Regions from separate parts of the Methylobacterium flocculans genome, predicted to be linked through region 2. Evidence: riboswitches for the same ligand, from Rfam matches in the RefSeq annotation. Region 2 holds a riboswitch; each other region holds the start of a gene.
The links. A riboswitch is a leader RNA that binds a small molecule or an ion and turns the genes downstream of it on or off. The one in region 2 is predicted to bind cobalamin.

Region 1 (4,533 bases), 1.5 Mb from region 2:
GGAGGATTGCCGGCCGACCTGCGTGGAGAGCGTGGGCTGACCCGGCACCGTGGAGATCAGGTTGTCCTTGACGATGCGGTAGCCGGCCAGCGTCCACTCGGCCCGGCCGTCGAAGGCGACCCCCTTGGCGCCGACCTCGACCTGCTCGCCGGTGGAGAGCCGGAAACTGGCGAGACTCTGGGACAGCGAGATCAGGCTGCCGACCGGATCGGTGGCGGTGGCGACTTGGGCATAGAGCGCCAGCAGCGGGGTCGGGTTGTAGACCGCGCCGAAGCGGTAGCTGAGCGCCTGGAAATCCTGGTCGAAGGTCGCGCCCGTGACGAGGTTGCGGCGGTGGAGGCTCGGCGCGTCGTAGCGCACGCCCGCCAGGAGGGAGACCTGATCCGACAGGATCAGGCGGTTCTCGGCGAAGACCGAGGCCTGGTTCGTGCGGGTGGCATAGGCCGGCGACGCGCGGCCGTTGGTGGGGAACAGGCCCGGGTCGTAGGCGAAGGGGTCGACGCTCGTGGTGAGCCCGCCGCCCTCGGAGGCGAAGTTGTTGGTGTGCCGGAAGCCGATGTGGTTCACGTCGAAGCCGGCCAGGAACGCGTTGCGAAACCCGAACAGGGTGCCCTGGAAGGCCGCGTCGAAGCGGTTCCCGACCTGCTCTTGCTGGTGGTAGATCTCGGTGTAGCTCGACCGGTCGATGCGGCCGGTGGAGCTGTTGAAGGCGTATTGCTCGACGTCGAGCCACTGGCGCCGGCTCTGCAGCCGGTAGGCGGTGTTGCGTACGGTGATGTCGGCGCTCGGGCTCCACTCGGTCTTGAGCTGGGTCCAGTTGTCCATCCAGAAAATCTTGGCGTCACGGACGTTGTAGTTGTTGAACCGGACGGCATCGAGGATGCGCCCGTTGACCAGAGGCGTGCCCCAGTAGCGGGCCGGCTCCTGGTATCCGAGGTCGTGGCTCACCGTGAAGGCGAGGTCGGGCGTCGCCTGGAAGGTGAGGGCGCCCGAGACCGCGAGGTTGCGAAAACGTCCGTCCGGCGACATCCAGCCCTCGGTCCGGTTGCCGCTGACGTTGAGGCGATAGGCCAGGGCCTCGCCGATGGGGCCGCCGGAATCGAGGGCGAGGCGCGCGAGCCCGTCCGAGCCCACCGCCGCGCGGGCCTCGTTCAGGGGCGTGAACACCGGCTTCTTCGTCACGACGTTGATGACGCCGCCGATGGCGCCGTCGCCGTAGAGCACGGAGGCCGGCCCGCGCAGCACCTCGATGCGCTCGACGTTCCAGGTGTCGAACGGGAAGGTGACGGTTCCGGCGCCGACGAACAGGCGGGTGCCGTCGTAGAGCTGCTGGATCGAGTTCGGGCCGGCGAATCCCCGCGCCGTGAAGGCGCCGTTGCCGTTGCCGGGGGCCGCCACGGTGGTGATGCCGGTGGCGTTCTGGGTCACGGCCTCGGCCACCGTGTTCTGGCCGCGCAGGCGGGTGGTCTCGCCCGCGATCACGTCGACGCTGGCGGGCGTCTCCAGGGGCGTCAGCCCGAGTCGGCTGGCGCCGCGCGTGACGGTCCCCAGGTTGAGGCCCTCGGCCGGGGCCGGGGAGCCCATCCCGGTGCCGGCCACCGAGAGGGTGTCGAGGGTCACGGCCTGCTGCGCCGCGGCCGGGGCGGACAGAAGGCCGCCGAGCAGGGCGGCGACGGGCCAGACGCGACCCGGGGATGGGGCGGGCGGGTCAGAACGGGCGGGATCGCGGCGGGCAGGATCGAGGCGGGCAGGATCGAGGCGGGACATGGGACAACCGGGAACGGGCGCGGGCATCGGCCGGGACCGACCTTCCCCCTCCGCTAAAGCGAATGTTATAATGTTACAATCGCTGAGACGGGCCGTGGACGCGTTCGTTCGCGGGGCAGCCGCGCGCGGATCGTCCGGAACGACCGGACGGGGCAGGCGGCGACGGAACGCGGGGCGCGTGGCGGCGGAGGCGGACATCGATGGGACGGCTGACGCGAAATGCGCGAAGTGGCACGTCACCGCGAACGAGGCCGACCCGTTCGCGACAGGCGAACGCCCCGACACCCACCAGGACACCCCGCCCGGTGCGTTTCGCGTGTGACCACGACTGACGGCAGGTCTCCTGGCTCGCGGGTCGCCGCCCACTCATCGTCTTCCCAGGCCCCGGGTCCTCACGGACCTTTCACCCAGTGACGTGTTGATGATGGGCTCGCCGCTTACAGTTGCGGGGGCAGCCGCGGCATGGGAGCGAGCTCCGCACCGCGTTCCCTTTTGATCCTCGAACGAGGAACCGTCGCGGGAAAGCTAGGCCGTTCGGTGGGCCGGCGTCAATCGGGGGCCTTGCCGGGTGGTGTCGGGTCGCGGCAGGCCCCTGGCCGCGTCGCGCGTCGGTTCGAGGCGATCGTGCTAGCGTGGACGCCGCCCGATTCGCGGTATCCCGATCGTGGCGCGGGGCCGGACGCATGCTGCGACGCCTGATGAAGTTCCTCCACACGATGGGGGCGACCGGGCTGATGGGGGCGATGGCCGCGCTCCTCGCCATGCTGAGCGTCGCGCCCCCGCCGAGCGCGCTCAGCGAATACGCGGTGGCGCGTGCCGCCATGGGGGCTGTGGCCACCTGGATCGTGCTGCCGAGCCTCGCGCTCGTGCTGGTCTCCGGCCTGCTGGCGATGGCCGTGACCCGCGCCTACCTCGGCGCGGGCTGGGCCTGGCTGAAACTCGCCACCGGGGTTCTGATGTTCGAAGGCGGGCTGGTCTACGTCCAGGGGCCGATGCGCTGGGAAGCGGAGCAGAGCGCCGCGGCGCTCGCGGGGCGGGTCGATCCCGCCACGCTCGGCGCGTCGCTCGGGCCGGAGCGCGGGACGCTCTGGCTGCTGCTCGCGGTCGCCACCGCCAACGTCGTGCTGGGCATCTGGCGACCGCGTCTCGTCCGGCTTCCGCGGCCGGCGTCAGCGCCGGCCGGCGCCGATCAGAGCACCGGCATGGCGCCCGCCACCGTGACGAGGGCGCCCGAGGTGTAGCTGCTCTCCGCGCTCGCCAGCATCACGTAGGCGGAGGCGAGTTCGGCGGGCTGACCCGGCCGCCCGAACGGCACCTGGGAGCCGAAGGACTTGACCGAATCCTCGCTCATCCCGGACGGGATGAACGGCGTCCAGATCGGCCCCGGCAGCACGCCGTTCACGCGGATGCCCTTCTCGGCGAGCAGTTGCGCGAGGCTGAGCACCATGTTGCTGAGCGCGCCCTTGGTGGCGCTGTAGGCCAGCAGCGACGGCATCGGGTGCTTGGAATTCACCGAGGAGGTGAAGATCACGGACGCGCCCGGCTTCAGGTGGGGCAGGGCCGCCTTGGTGACGTAGAAGGGGCCGAACACGTTCGTCCGGAAGTGATCCTCGAAGATCGCGTCCTCGATGCCGTCGAGCCCTTCGTTGGGCTGCTGGAAGGCGCCGTTGTTCACCAGCACGTCGAGGCGCCCGAAGGCCGCGACGGTGCGCGCCACCAGTTCCCGGCCATGGGCGGCGTCCTTGAGGTCGCCGGGCAGCAGCAGGGCCCGACGGCCGGCCTTCTCGACCCAGCCCGCCACGGCCTCCGCATCCGCCTGCTCCTCGGGCAGGTAGGCGATCGCCACGTCCGCGCCCTCGCGGGCGAAGGCGATGGCCACCGCGCGGCCGATGCCGCTGTCGCCGCCGGTGATGAGCGCGGCCTGCCCCTCGAGCTTGCCCGAGCCCCGGTAGCTCGCCTCGCCGTGATCCGGCTCGGGCGACATCCGGCCCGTCTTGCCGGGAAAGCTCTGCGGCTGGCCCTCGAAGGGCGGGCGGGGATACGTCGTCAGGGGATTGCTGGGCACGCGAGGTCTCCGGAGGGAATGCCCCGTCAACCGGTGCTTGCGCGCGGCGTTCCGGCCCCGCGACCGTTAGGCCCGGTCCGCCTCTCCTTTAGCGAGGTCCCGGGGCGATCGGTCCCGGGGCGTGCGGCTGGCGACGCAGGCCCGCCCGATCGCCAGCCTGTGCTCGACCGCCTCGGCCGTCAGACCGACCAGCGCCCCCGCCAGGACATCCGACGGGAAATGCGCGCCCCGCACCACCTGGGCCACCACGACGCCGAGGGCTGCCGCCGTGGCGACGCCCCGGATCTCCGGACAGGCCCGGCCGGCGGCCGCGGCGACCGCGACGCTCATGGCCGAGTGCCCCGACGGGAAGGATTGCCAGGGCCCCACGTTCGGCCCGAACCAGCCCTTCTCGTAGAGGCCCTCGTCCATGAGGACGTTGGGGCGGGTGCGGTGCACGAGCCGCTTCACGCTCGTCTTGGCGACCCCCGCCAGTACCCCCGAGGCGAGCATGTGCCGCCCGGCCTCGGCCAGCGGACGGTTCCCCTTGAGGAGGCCGTAGGCGAGGGTGCCGGTCGAGAGCGCGAGCAGCCAGCGCCAACCGCCGCCCTCGCTCGCCGCCGCGAGGGCCCGCACCGGCCGGGTGTCCTTCGCACGGGCCAGGGACACGCCGAGGCGGATGTCCCCGGCCTCCAGGCGCCGCGCCCAGCCGGCCGCTTCCT
Region 2 (4,533 bases):
GATCCTGGCATGATGCCCAGCCCGGCCGTAGGGCGACATATGGTCCGCAAGCCGAAATACCTTGCACTCGGCATGTCGGGACCGCGCCATGAGCCGAAGCTCGCCGACTTCCCTGAAGCGGACGTACCGCCTCCGACCCGACCCGGGCGAAGTAGCCCATCTCCGTCCTCGCCGACATCGGACGTTCGAAGATCCTAGAACCGACCCGCCAGGGTCAGCCTTACCGCTGTCGGCTCGACCGAATGGAAGTGCCGGTCGGCGACACCGTCCGCTGCCTCGCCGGGTAGACGCGAGGTGTAGAAGTAGGTGATCTGGTCGGCATTGGCGTTGGTGAGGTTGAGGACGTCGAGGGACAGGCTGATCCCGTTCTCGAAATTGTAGCCAACGCGGCCGTTGAGCAGCGCGGTCGGCTTGGAGCGGACTGAGTTGTCCTCGATCAGGGGGCGCGGTCCGAAGTAGCGAAAGCGCATCGAGCCGAACCAGCCCAGGCCCTCGCCGAAGGTGAACCCGGCCGACGCGATGGTGGTCGGGGCCTCGGGTACCCGGTTGCCGGCAGGGTCCCGGTCCGCAAAGCGGGCGTTGGTGACCGTCAGGTCCCCTTCCAGCGAGAGCCAGGGTGTGACCGCGTAGCGGTTAATCCACTCGACGCCGAAGCGACGGGTGGGGCGGCTCGGCTCGGTGGTGCCGGTGTCGCCCTGGAACAGGTTCTCGGAGGCGAAATCGAGTTGGAACAGCGTCACCGCCGTCTCCAGGCCGGCGATGCTGCGGTTGCGCAGGCCGATCTCAGACCCCGTCGAGGGCACCAGGAAGGGCGAGCGGCTGATGTTGAACAGCGGGCTTGCCGGATCGACGGTGGCGGTCACGCCGCGAGCGTCGTTCGAGTGGAAGCCGCCGCCGTAGTTCACGAACAACTCGGTATCGAACCAGGGGCCCAGCACGAGGCCGAGCTTCGGATTGACGATGCTATCGCGCGCCTTGCCGGAGTTTGCCGCAGTGTCGGATACGACATCGGCGTAGTAGGTATCCGCCCGGAGGCCGACGCTGGTGCGGAGCCAGTCGGTCCAGCGTAGCCGGTTCTCGTAGTAGAACGCCCCGCTCGCCTCCAGCACGCGGTCGTCGAGGACGGTCGAGCGATACTGCCGGTTCGTGGTGTTGAACAGGCCCACCCGGATGCTGTCGGTTCGGGTCTGGACGCCGATCTCGTTCTCCATCGGCATCCCAAACAGGTCGCCCTGGAAGGTATGGCCGAGCTCGCCGCCGCCGAGTACCCGGTTGTCGCGCTGGCGGAACTGGTCACCGTTCATGGGGTCGTTGAGGAAGTAGGTGAAGTCGTTGAACAGGTTCATCCCGTAGCGGATGACGTAGGCGTTCGCCCGCGTGATCCCAGCATCGCCGGTCTGGCTCCAACGTCCGGAGAGCGAGAAGCGGCCGGTATCCCCACCATCGGTCGGGTTCAGGGTGCCGAACCGCCCGATGATGCCCTCCGAAACCGCGCGCTCGGGGATCTGGTTGGTGGCGTTCCACTTCGCCCAGTAGGCCATGCTGGTGAGGGCGAAGCCGTCCAGCGCCGTGCCCTGGCTATAGCGGACGACGCCGTTGAGTTTGCGTAGGCGGTCCGGCACGTCCCACGGACCGTCATAGGTCTGGGCCTCGCCGGCCACGAGGAGGGTGCCTTGGCCCAGCGGCGCAGAGGCGATGGTCAACGCCCGCTTGAAACCGAAGGAGCCGAACGAGGTCAGGGCGAGGTTACGGTTCACCTTGTCAAGATAATCGATCCGCACCGACCCGGCCGAGGCGAAGTCGCCGTCGCGGACGAAGTACGGCCCCTTGTGGAACTCGACGGCGCCGACAAGTTCGGGGATGAGGAAGTTGAGGTCGGCGTAGCCCTGCCCATGGGCATGGGTCCGCATGTTCACCGGCATGCCGTCGACCGAGATGGCGATGTCGGTGCCGTGGTCGAGGTTGAACCCGCGCAGGAAGAACTGGTTGGCCTTCCCCTCTCCGGAATGTTGGGTAACGATCAGGCCCGGCACGCTCTCCAGCACCTCGCCGGGTCGTGTGATGGGGCGGCTGTTGATCTGCGCGCCTGAAATCACTCCAGCGCTCGCCGCATCGACAGTCCTGAGGCTACCCCCGATGCCAGTGACACCGCCGACGTACCCTGCGCTCGCGGCAGGCCCGGTCGTATTGGTGGCTGGCGCCTCCGCCGTCACTGAGAGTTCGGCCAGATTGGCTTCTGCTGCCTGGGAAGAGGCTCGTTGAACCTGAGCGCCGTAGGGTACGAGGCTGGCACAGGATGCGAGCAGAAGGGTTCGGTAGGCGGGCCGTGAACGAACGGGCGGCATAGGACCTCGGGTGACGTCTGTGGCACGTCACCGCGAAGACGCTGGTCCGCCCGCGACATGCGAACGCCTCGACACCCACCAGGACACCCCGCCCGATGCGTTTCGCGTGTGACCACGACTGACGGCAGGTCTCCTGGCTCGCGGGTCACCGCCCTCTCATCGTCTTCCCAGATCCTCGCAGATCCAGTGACGTGTTGATGATGGGCTCGCCGCTTACAGTTGCGGGGGCAGCCGCGGCATCGGGCCAAGGCCCTCACCGCGTTCCCTTTTGATCCTCCGAGAAGGAACCGTCAGGCACAAGGAGCCCCATCAGGCGACACAGCGTCAATGCCGGTTCGAGACTTTCCGGGTCCGTGTGCTCGGTAGGTGACAAGCGAACCTTTGGGAGCGCTCGCTTGGGGCGACCGCGTAACGCCTGCTTCGAACGTTTGCTGCCTGACAGCGGACCGGCGGAAATCCACCCGAATCGGTCGTTGAGCGGACAGGCGGATCTCGACCCAACATAGTCATACATGCTGCTGCGAGCGTCGCCTGGAAGCGGTCATAGACCCAGGCTCTGCCGAACGGCAAAATTCGGCCCAATGCGGTCATTGGGCCGAGTTCATGAAGAAATCACCCGCACCGGGCGAGGCGGAAAAGCGGCGTTGTCCATCAACTGCATCTCATGCGCCTGCGCCAGGACCGCCATATGCGGCAACGCGTCGTAGATCGTCAGACTTTCCAGGGCTCTGTTGCCGCCAAGTGTCAGGATCGGGTTAAAGCCATAGATCTGCCCGACGCCGAGCTTTCCCAGCTTGGCACATGTCGGCTTGAAAAGCTTTTTGACCGTTGCGTCATATTCATCGAGGGTCGGATCGTCGATCATCATCAATTGGCTGGTGACGGCCATATTGGGATCGAAGGTCTTGCCGCTTACAAGAGAAGGGCACGACACCTGGCTGCTCACGAGGTTGATGGCGACGTCCTGATACACTTCATTCCATGCGACGATCGTTCCAAACGCCCCGAAGCCTAGGGCATGTGTCTGTTCGGGTCTGATCTCGTTGTCGCCATCGAAAACAACCTTCATGATCGAAGCAAATCGAGCGGGATCGCAAAACTGAAAATATCCATCCAATACGATCCCGGTCCCATACTGCTCCCAGAACTCGATCATGGCGTCCGGGACTTGGCCCCTATGGCGTTCCATGTCGACCGCTTCTCCGTCCTTGGGAACGCCGAAGTTTTCCACGATCGAAGCAAGCCTGACCTGGTATTCGTTCATATGGCGCTCCCATCACTGCCTTCAAAGTGCATCAATAAATCAGAACGACCGTGAGTTTCCTAGGATTCGACACGTCATAGAGCATATCGCCATCACTGCATGACCGGTGTTGGCGCGAAGCGGTCGTCCCTTAAAATTCGCGCGAACGTCTGATTTGTTGATTCTGATTCCCAAAAGCAGACCGGGAAAAAGCCACCCTTTTCGGTTCTTCCGCTTACGGAACCAGCCACAAGGCAAGCAGCCGCCCGCTGACGCTGCGTGAGCGCTAGCGGATGGCGGCCTCGTCACACTGCTCGTTGGAAGATGGGGCGCGCCACTTTGAGGGCTATGACCAGCCAAGCTCCTTGACGGCCTGGGCGTCGTTCCAGATTTTCGTCAGCCCAACGATCCTGTCGCCCTCGAACTGCATGATGTAGACGTAGTCGGTCGAAGTGCTCTTGCCCGTCGGCGGGCACGGACCGCCTTCCCCGGTATGGGTCCCGCGGAAGATACCGTAAGCCGCTACGTTCCGGCGCTCCTCGTCCGTGGCGAAGGATTTCACCTCGTACCGACCGTCGGGGATGAAGGTCAGAAGCCCCTTCATCCACTCGGTATAGCCTCGTAGCGAGGTGACGCCGGCCAAGGCGTCGGCTTGGGCCGAGAAGGTCGCGTCAGTGGTGCAATAGCGCTCGCAAGCCTCCCAGCCACCACCTGTCTCGCAGGCGTCGAAGAAGGCCTTCGCAACCGTCGTGATGTCGCTCATGTCGGGGTCATTCCTTTACCGTCGCTTCGGACGCCGCCTGTCGCGGATGCCCGTCCGGGGACATCCCGCATAAAGGCTCGCTTCGTAAGCCTCCATCGAACCGAGCAAGACCTTAGACGCAGGCCCCCCGGAAGGACGCCTGCGTTGATCATCGTTCGGCTAATTCGCCCGGGCGACTTCGA
Region 3 (4,533 bases), 970 kb from region 2:
GGCCGTCGCGGGGCTCGGAGGCCTTCCAGGGGCGGTCGTAATGATGCGCGATGCGGGCGCCGACGCCCTGGACCACGAGGCGCATGGGCTTGCCCGTGACTTCCGCGAAGCCCTTGATGCGCAGCACGCCCGCCGTCTCGGCGGCCCGCGCCACGCGGATCGCCAGATCCTCGGCGCTGGCCGTGGCGCGCACGGGGAGCGCCACCGAGTCGAAATCGTCGTGGTCGTGGTCCTCGCCCTCACCGTGATGGGAGGGGCGGGCGTCGAGGTCGTCCTCGGCCGCCGCGCCGAGCCCGAGGATCACGCGGGGGTCGAGGCGGCCGTGCTCGGCCTCCACCATCTTCACCGCGCGGGGCAGGTGCTCCGTCACCTCGGCCCGGACCTTGGCGCGGCCGGCCGCGTCGAGGAGGTCGGCCTTGTTCATGACCACGAGGTCGGCGCAGAGGAGCTGGTCCTCGAAGACCTCCTCCAGCGGGTTGTCGTGGTCGACGCTCGTATCCTCCGCGCGCTGGGCAGCCGAGGCGGCCGGGTCGTCGGCGAAGAAGCCGGCCGCCACGGCGGGGCCGTCGATGACGGCGACCACACCGTCCACCGTCACCCGCGAGCGAATCGCCGGCCACTGGAAGGCCTGGACCAGGGGCTTCGGGAGCGCGAGGCCCGAGGTCTCGATGAGGATGTGCTCGGGCGGGTCGGCCCGGTCGAGGAGCTTGTTCAGGGCCGGCACGAAATCGTCGGCCACCGTGCAGCAGATGCAGCCGTTGGCGAGTTCGACGATGTCCTCGTCGCCGCAGCCCTCGATGCCGCAGGCGGCCAGGAACGAGCCGTCGAAGCCGATATCGCCGAACTCGTTGACGATGATGGCGAGGCGCCGGCCGTTCGCGTTCTCGACGAGGTGGCGCACCAGCGTGGTCTTGCCGGCCCCGAGGAAGCCGGTGACGATGGTGCAGGGGATCTTCGCGACGAGGGTCATTCGGCGGCGTCCGGGAGGCAGGGCGCCGCGAGCGGCGGAAAGGGCGGGATGCGGGCGACGACGCCCTTGCGGAATTCCTGCGGCCTCGCCTTCCAGGGCACGATCCCGTCCGGCGTGCTGGCATAGAGGCCGACGCCCTCCAGGATGGTGCGGGCCGACTCGGCGGCGTCGAGGTCGCCGTAGACGTAGGTCCAGCGGCCTTGCGAGGCGACCGCCACGGTGCAGGGCCGCTTGCAGACCGAGAGGCATTCGACGCCCGCGACCGTGATGCCGGCATGGCCGCCCGCGCCGACGGCGTCCTGGAGGGCGGCGAGCAGGCGGGCGCCGGCACGCGGCTCCGCGGTGTCGCCGGCGGCCCGGCAGGTGGCGCAGACGTAGAGGGTGACGGGCTCGGGTGCAGGCTCAGCCATGCGCCGGCCTGTCCCGCCCGAACAGCCCCCAGGCCCAGCCATAGGCCAGCCCGATCACGGCCCAGAACACGAAGGCGATGCCGAGCGAGCGGGCGGCGAACTGCGCCGCATAGGCCGCCGGCAGGTTCGAGGCGGCGTGGCTCGTCTCCGGCGCGCCGGCGAGGTGCGGCGCCACGAGGAGCACGAGGCCGCCCGCGATGGCGATCGGCGCCCGGCGGATCGCGATGAGGTAGAGCCCCATGGCGGTGGCGGCGGCCGTCATCACCCACCAGAACTGGCGGTCGGCCAGCGGCGCGGCCTCCATGCCGGGAAGCTCCGGCGCGAGGCCGAGGGCGGGCGCCAGCGCGACCGCGAGAAAGCCCCCGATGGCGAAGCGCAGGCCCGTCTCCGGGCTGGGCTCGCGGTTGCACGCGAGCAGGACGGCACCGAGCAGCAGCGCGTAGCCGACGCCCCCCACCAGGGTGGAGAGCCCGGTGAAGGCCATGCGCGGCAGGCCGGGGCCGGGCTGCCAGTCGGGCGCCGTCTCGCCGCCGCTGACCGCGGGGTCCCGGGTGCCGTGATCGTGACCGCCATGGACGCGCACGATCAGGGCGGTGGGCGACACGAGTTCGGGCGCACCGAAGGTCTGGTCGGGCGCGCCGAAGGTCTGGTCGGGCGCGAGGGACGCCTGCGTCTCGAAGCGCTCGGCCGCGATGATGAGCGGCGAGGTGAGCGCGAGCTGCAGGCCCGTCGCGACGACGGCCGCGAGGAAGCCGGCGACCAGGGCCGCCGACACGAGCCGGATGATCATGGGGGTGTCTGCCTTAAGCGGAGGCGCTCAGTGGCAGGGGAAGTTCTGGCTGTGCCGGAAATCGTGGGCCGCGTTGTGCAGCGCCATCGCGGGGGCGAAGCCCGCCATGAACACGAGGCCGAGGCCGAGGAAGGCGGCCACGAGCACGGCGCCGAGGCGCTCGTTGGTGCGGGTGCCGGTGAGGACGAGGGTGTTGGTCGACATCGGTTTATCTCCTGGCCGCCCCGCCGGCGGCCGCGATCGAGCGGGAGGGACGACAAGTCCCCTCTGGACGGCAGGTCTCCTGGCTCGCGGGTCGCTGGTCCTGCCGCCTTCCCGGATCGCTCCAGTGGCCGATGGCAGTCCCGTCTCCGCTCACAGTTGCGGGGGCAGCCGCGGTTTCAGGGTCGCCCCCTCACCGCATTCCCTTTTCACCCCGTCGCCGGGGCACCGTCCAGCCTGTGCTTCTACGCGGTTGCCGGTTCGCTGACAACGCGGCGATGCGGGGTTTCCCGCCTTTGACCGGAGGGGGCGATCTCGGGCACAGGAGGCGCATGCCGCAACTGCCTCCCCGACTGACCCTGGTGCTCGGCGGCGCGCGCTCGGGCAAGAGCGTCCACGCCGAGGGGCTGATCGAGGCCTGCCCTGCGCCCTGGCTCTATCTCGCCACGGCGCAGGCCTGGGACGACGAGATGCGCGCGCGCATCGCCCTTCACCGGGAGCGCCGCTCCGGCGACTGGATCACCCGGGACGTGCCCATCGACCTGCCGGAGGCCGTCGCCTCCGCGTCCGGCCCGGTGCTGGTCGATTGCCTGACCCTGTGGCTGACCAACCTCATTCTGTCCGAGGCCGCAGTGGACGCCGCCACCGACGCGCTGATCGCGGCCTGTGCGGCGGCCCCCGGCCCGGTGGTGCTGGTGGGCAGCGAGGTCGGCCTCGGCATCGTGCCGGAGAATGCCCTCGCCCGCCGTTTTCGCGATGCCGCCGGGCGTCTGCACCAGCGCCTCGCGGCCCGCGCCGACCGCGTGGTCTTCATGGTGGCGGGCCTGCCGATGTTCGTGAAACCCCAACCCGGAGCCACCCCATGAGCGATGCCGAGGCCGACCGTCACCGGGAGAAGATGGAGAAGCGCAAGGCCGTGCAGGACGCCGAGGTGGCGGGCAAGACCATCGAGAAGGGCCTCCTCATCGTCAACACCGGCCCCGGCAAGGGCAAGACCACGGCGGCCCTCGGGCTGATGCTGCGGGCGCTCGGCCATGGCTGGCGCGTCGGGGTGGTCCAGTTCATCAAGGGCGCCTGGGACACCGGCGAGAAGCATGCGCTCCAGGCTTTCGGCGACCGGATCGACTGGCATACCCTGGGCGAGGGCTTCACCTGGGAGACCCAGGACAAGGCCCGCGACATCGCCGCCGCCGAGCACGCCTGGGCGAAAGCCCTCGACCTCATGGCCGATCCGACGATCCGCCTCGTGGTGCTGGACGAGCTCAACATCGCCCTGCGCTACGATTACCTCGCCATCGACGCGGTGGTGGCGGCGTTCCGGGCCCGGCGCCCCGACCTCCACGTCATCGTCACCGGCCGCAACGCCAAGCCGGCGCTGATCGAGGCCGCCGACCTCGTCACCGAGATGGCATCGGTGAAGCACCACTTCGCCGCCGGGGTGAAGGCGCAGGTGGGGATCGAGTTCTGATGCGGGCGGTCGCGATCCTGGCCGTGACCCTCCTGGCCCTGATGGGAAACCCGTCCGCGCGTGCCCAAACCGCAGCGCCTTGGCCCGACACCTATCTCGGCCGGGTGGAGGTGCTGGCGGTGATGGAGGGGCTGAATGCCCGGCTGCTCGCCAGCCGTTCCGCCACGGCGACGCTGGAGGCGTGGTGCGCCGACCACGGCATGGCGGCGACGCCCCGCCTCGCGGCACACCTGCAGCGCGCGGTGGACAAGCCGGCCTCCCAGGAGACGCGCCAGCGCCTGAGCGTCGGCCCCGACGCGATCCTGAAGTACAGGCAGGTCCGGCTCGCCTGCGGCGATCACGTGCTGTCGGAGGCGGAGAACTGGTATGTCCCCGAGCGTCTGACGCCCGAGATGAACCGCCTCCTCGAGACGACGGACACGCCGTTCGGCCGGGCCGTGCAGGCCCTCGGCACGACGCGCCAGACTATCGATGCCCGGTTTCTCTGGCATCCGCTGCCGAAGGGCTGGGACCAGGCTTCCCCCTCGGCCTCCTCCTGCGGCGACCTCGCGATTCCCGGCCAGCTCTTCCAGCATCGCGCCGTCCTGTTCACGGCGGAGCGGGCGCCGTTCTCGGAAGTCGTCGAGACCTACGGGGCCGCCATCCTGGATTTCCGTCGCGCTGCGCGCGCCGCCGATCCCGCCTGCTCGGCATC

Region 1: another riboswitch for cobalamin. It lies ahead of OF380_RS21340 (TonB-dependent receptor); the one in region 2 lies ahead of OF380_RS00955 (TonB-dependent receptor).
Region 3: another riboswitch for cobalamin. It lies ahead of OF380_RS05370 (CbtB domain-containing protein); the one in region 2 lies ahead of OF380_RS00955 (TonB-dependent receptor).

What each region holds. Positions count from the first base shown of each region.
Region 1 is NZ_CP107532.1:4,443,202-4,447,734, forward strand. It holds gene OF380_RS21340 (TonB-dependent receptor) at 1-1,767, opposite strand, end outside; cobalamin riboswitch at 2,084-2,298, opposite strand; partial or broken gene OF380_RS21345 (hypothetical protein) at 2,454-2,930, shown strand; gene OF380_RS21350 (SDR family oxidoreductase) at 2,957-3,832, opposite strand; gene OF380_RS21355 (phosphatase PAP2 family protein) at 3,899-4,533, opposite strand, start outside.
Region 2 is NZ_CP107532.1:205,547-210,079, forward strand. It holds gene OF380_RS00955 (TonB-dependent receptor) at 195-2,345, opposite strand; cobalamin riboswitch at 2,452-2,652, opposite strand; gene OF380_RS00960 (GAD-like domain-containing protein) at 2,947-3,609, opposite strand; gene OF380_RS00965 (ester cyclase) at 3,935-4,351, opposite strand; gene OF380_RS00970 (molybdopterin-containing oxidoreductase family protein) at 4,511-4,533, opposite strand, start outside.
Region 3 is NZ_CP107532.1:1,177,896-1,182,428, reverse strand. It holds gene cobW (cobalamin biosynthesis protein CobW) at 1-970, opposite strand, end outside; gene OF380_RS05380 (DUF1636 domain-containing protein) at 967-1,380, opposite strand; gene OF380_RS05375 (CbtA family protein) at 1,373-2,170, opposite strand; gene OF380_RS05370 (CbtB domain-containing protein) at 2,198-2,374, opposite strand; cobalamin riboswitch at 2,427-2,619, opposite strand; gene cobU (bifunctional adenosylcobinamide kinase/adenosylcobinamide-phosphate guanylyltransferase) at 2,704-3,237, shown strand; gene cobO (cob(I)yrinic acid a,c-diamide adenosyltransferase) at 3,234-3,839, shown strand; gene OF380_RS05355 (hypothetical protein) at 3,839-4,533, shown strand, end outside.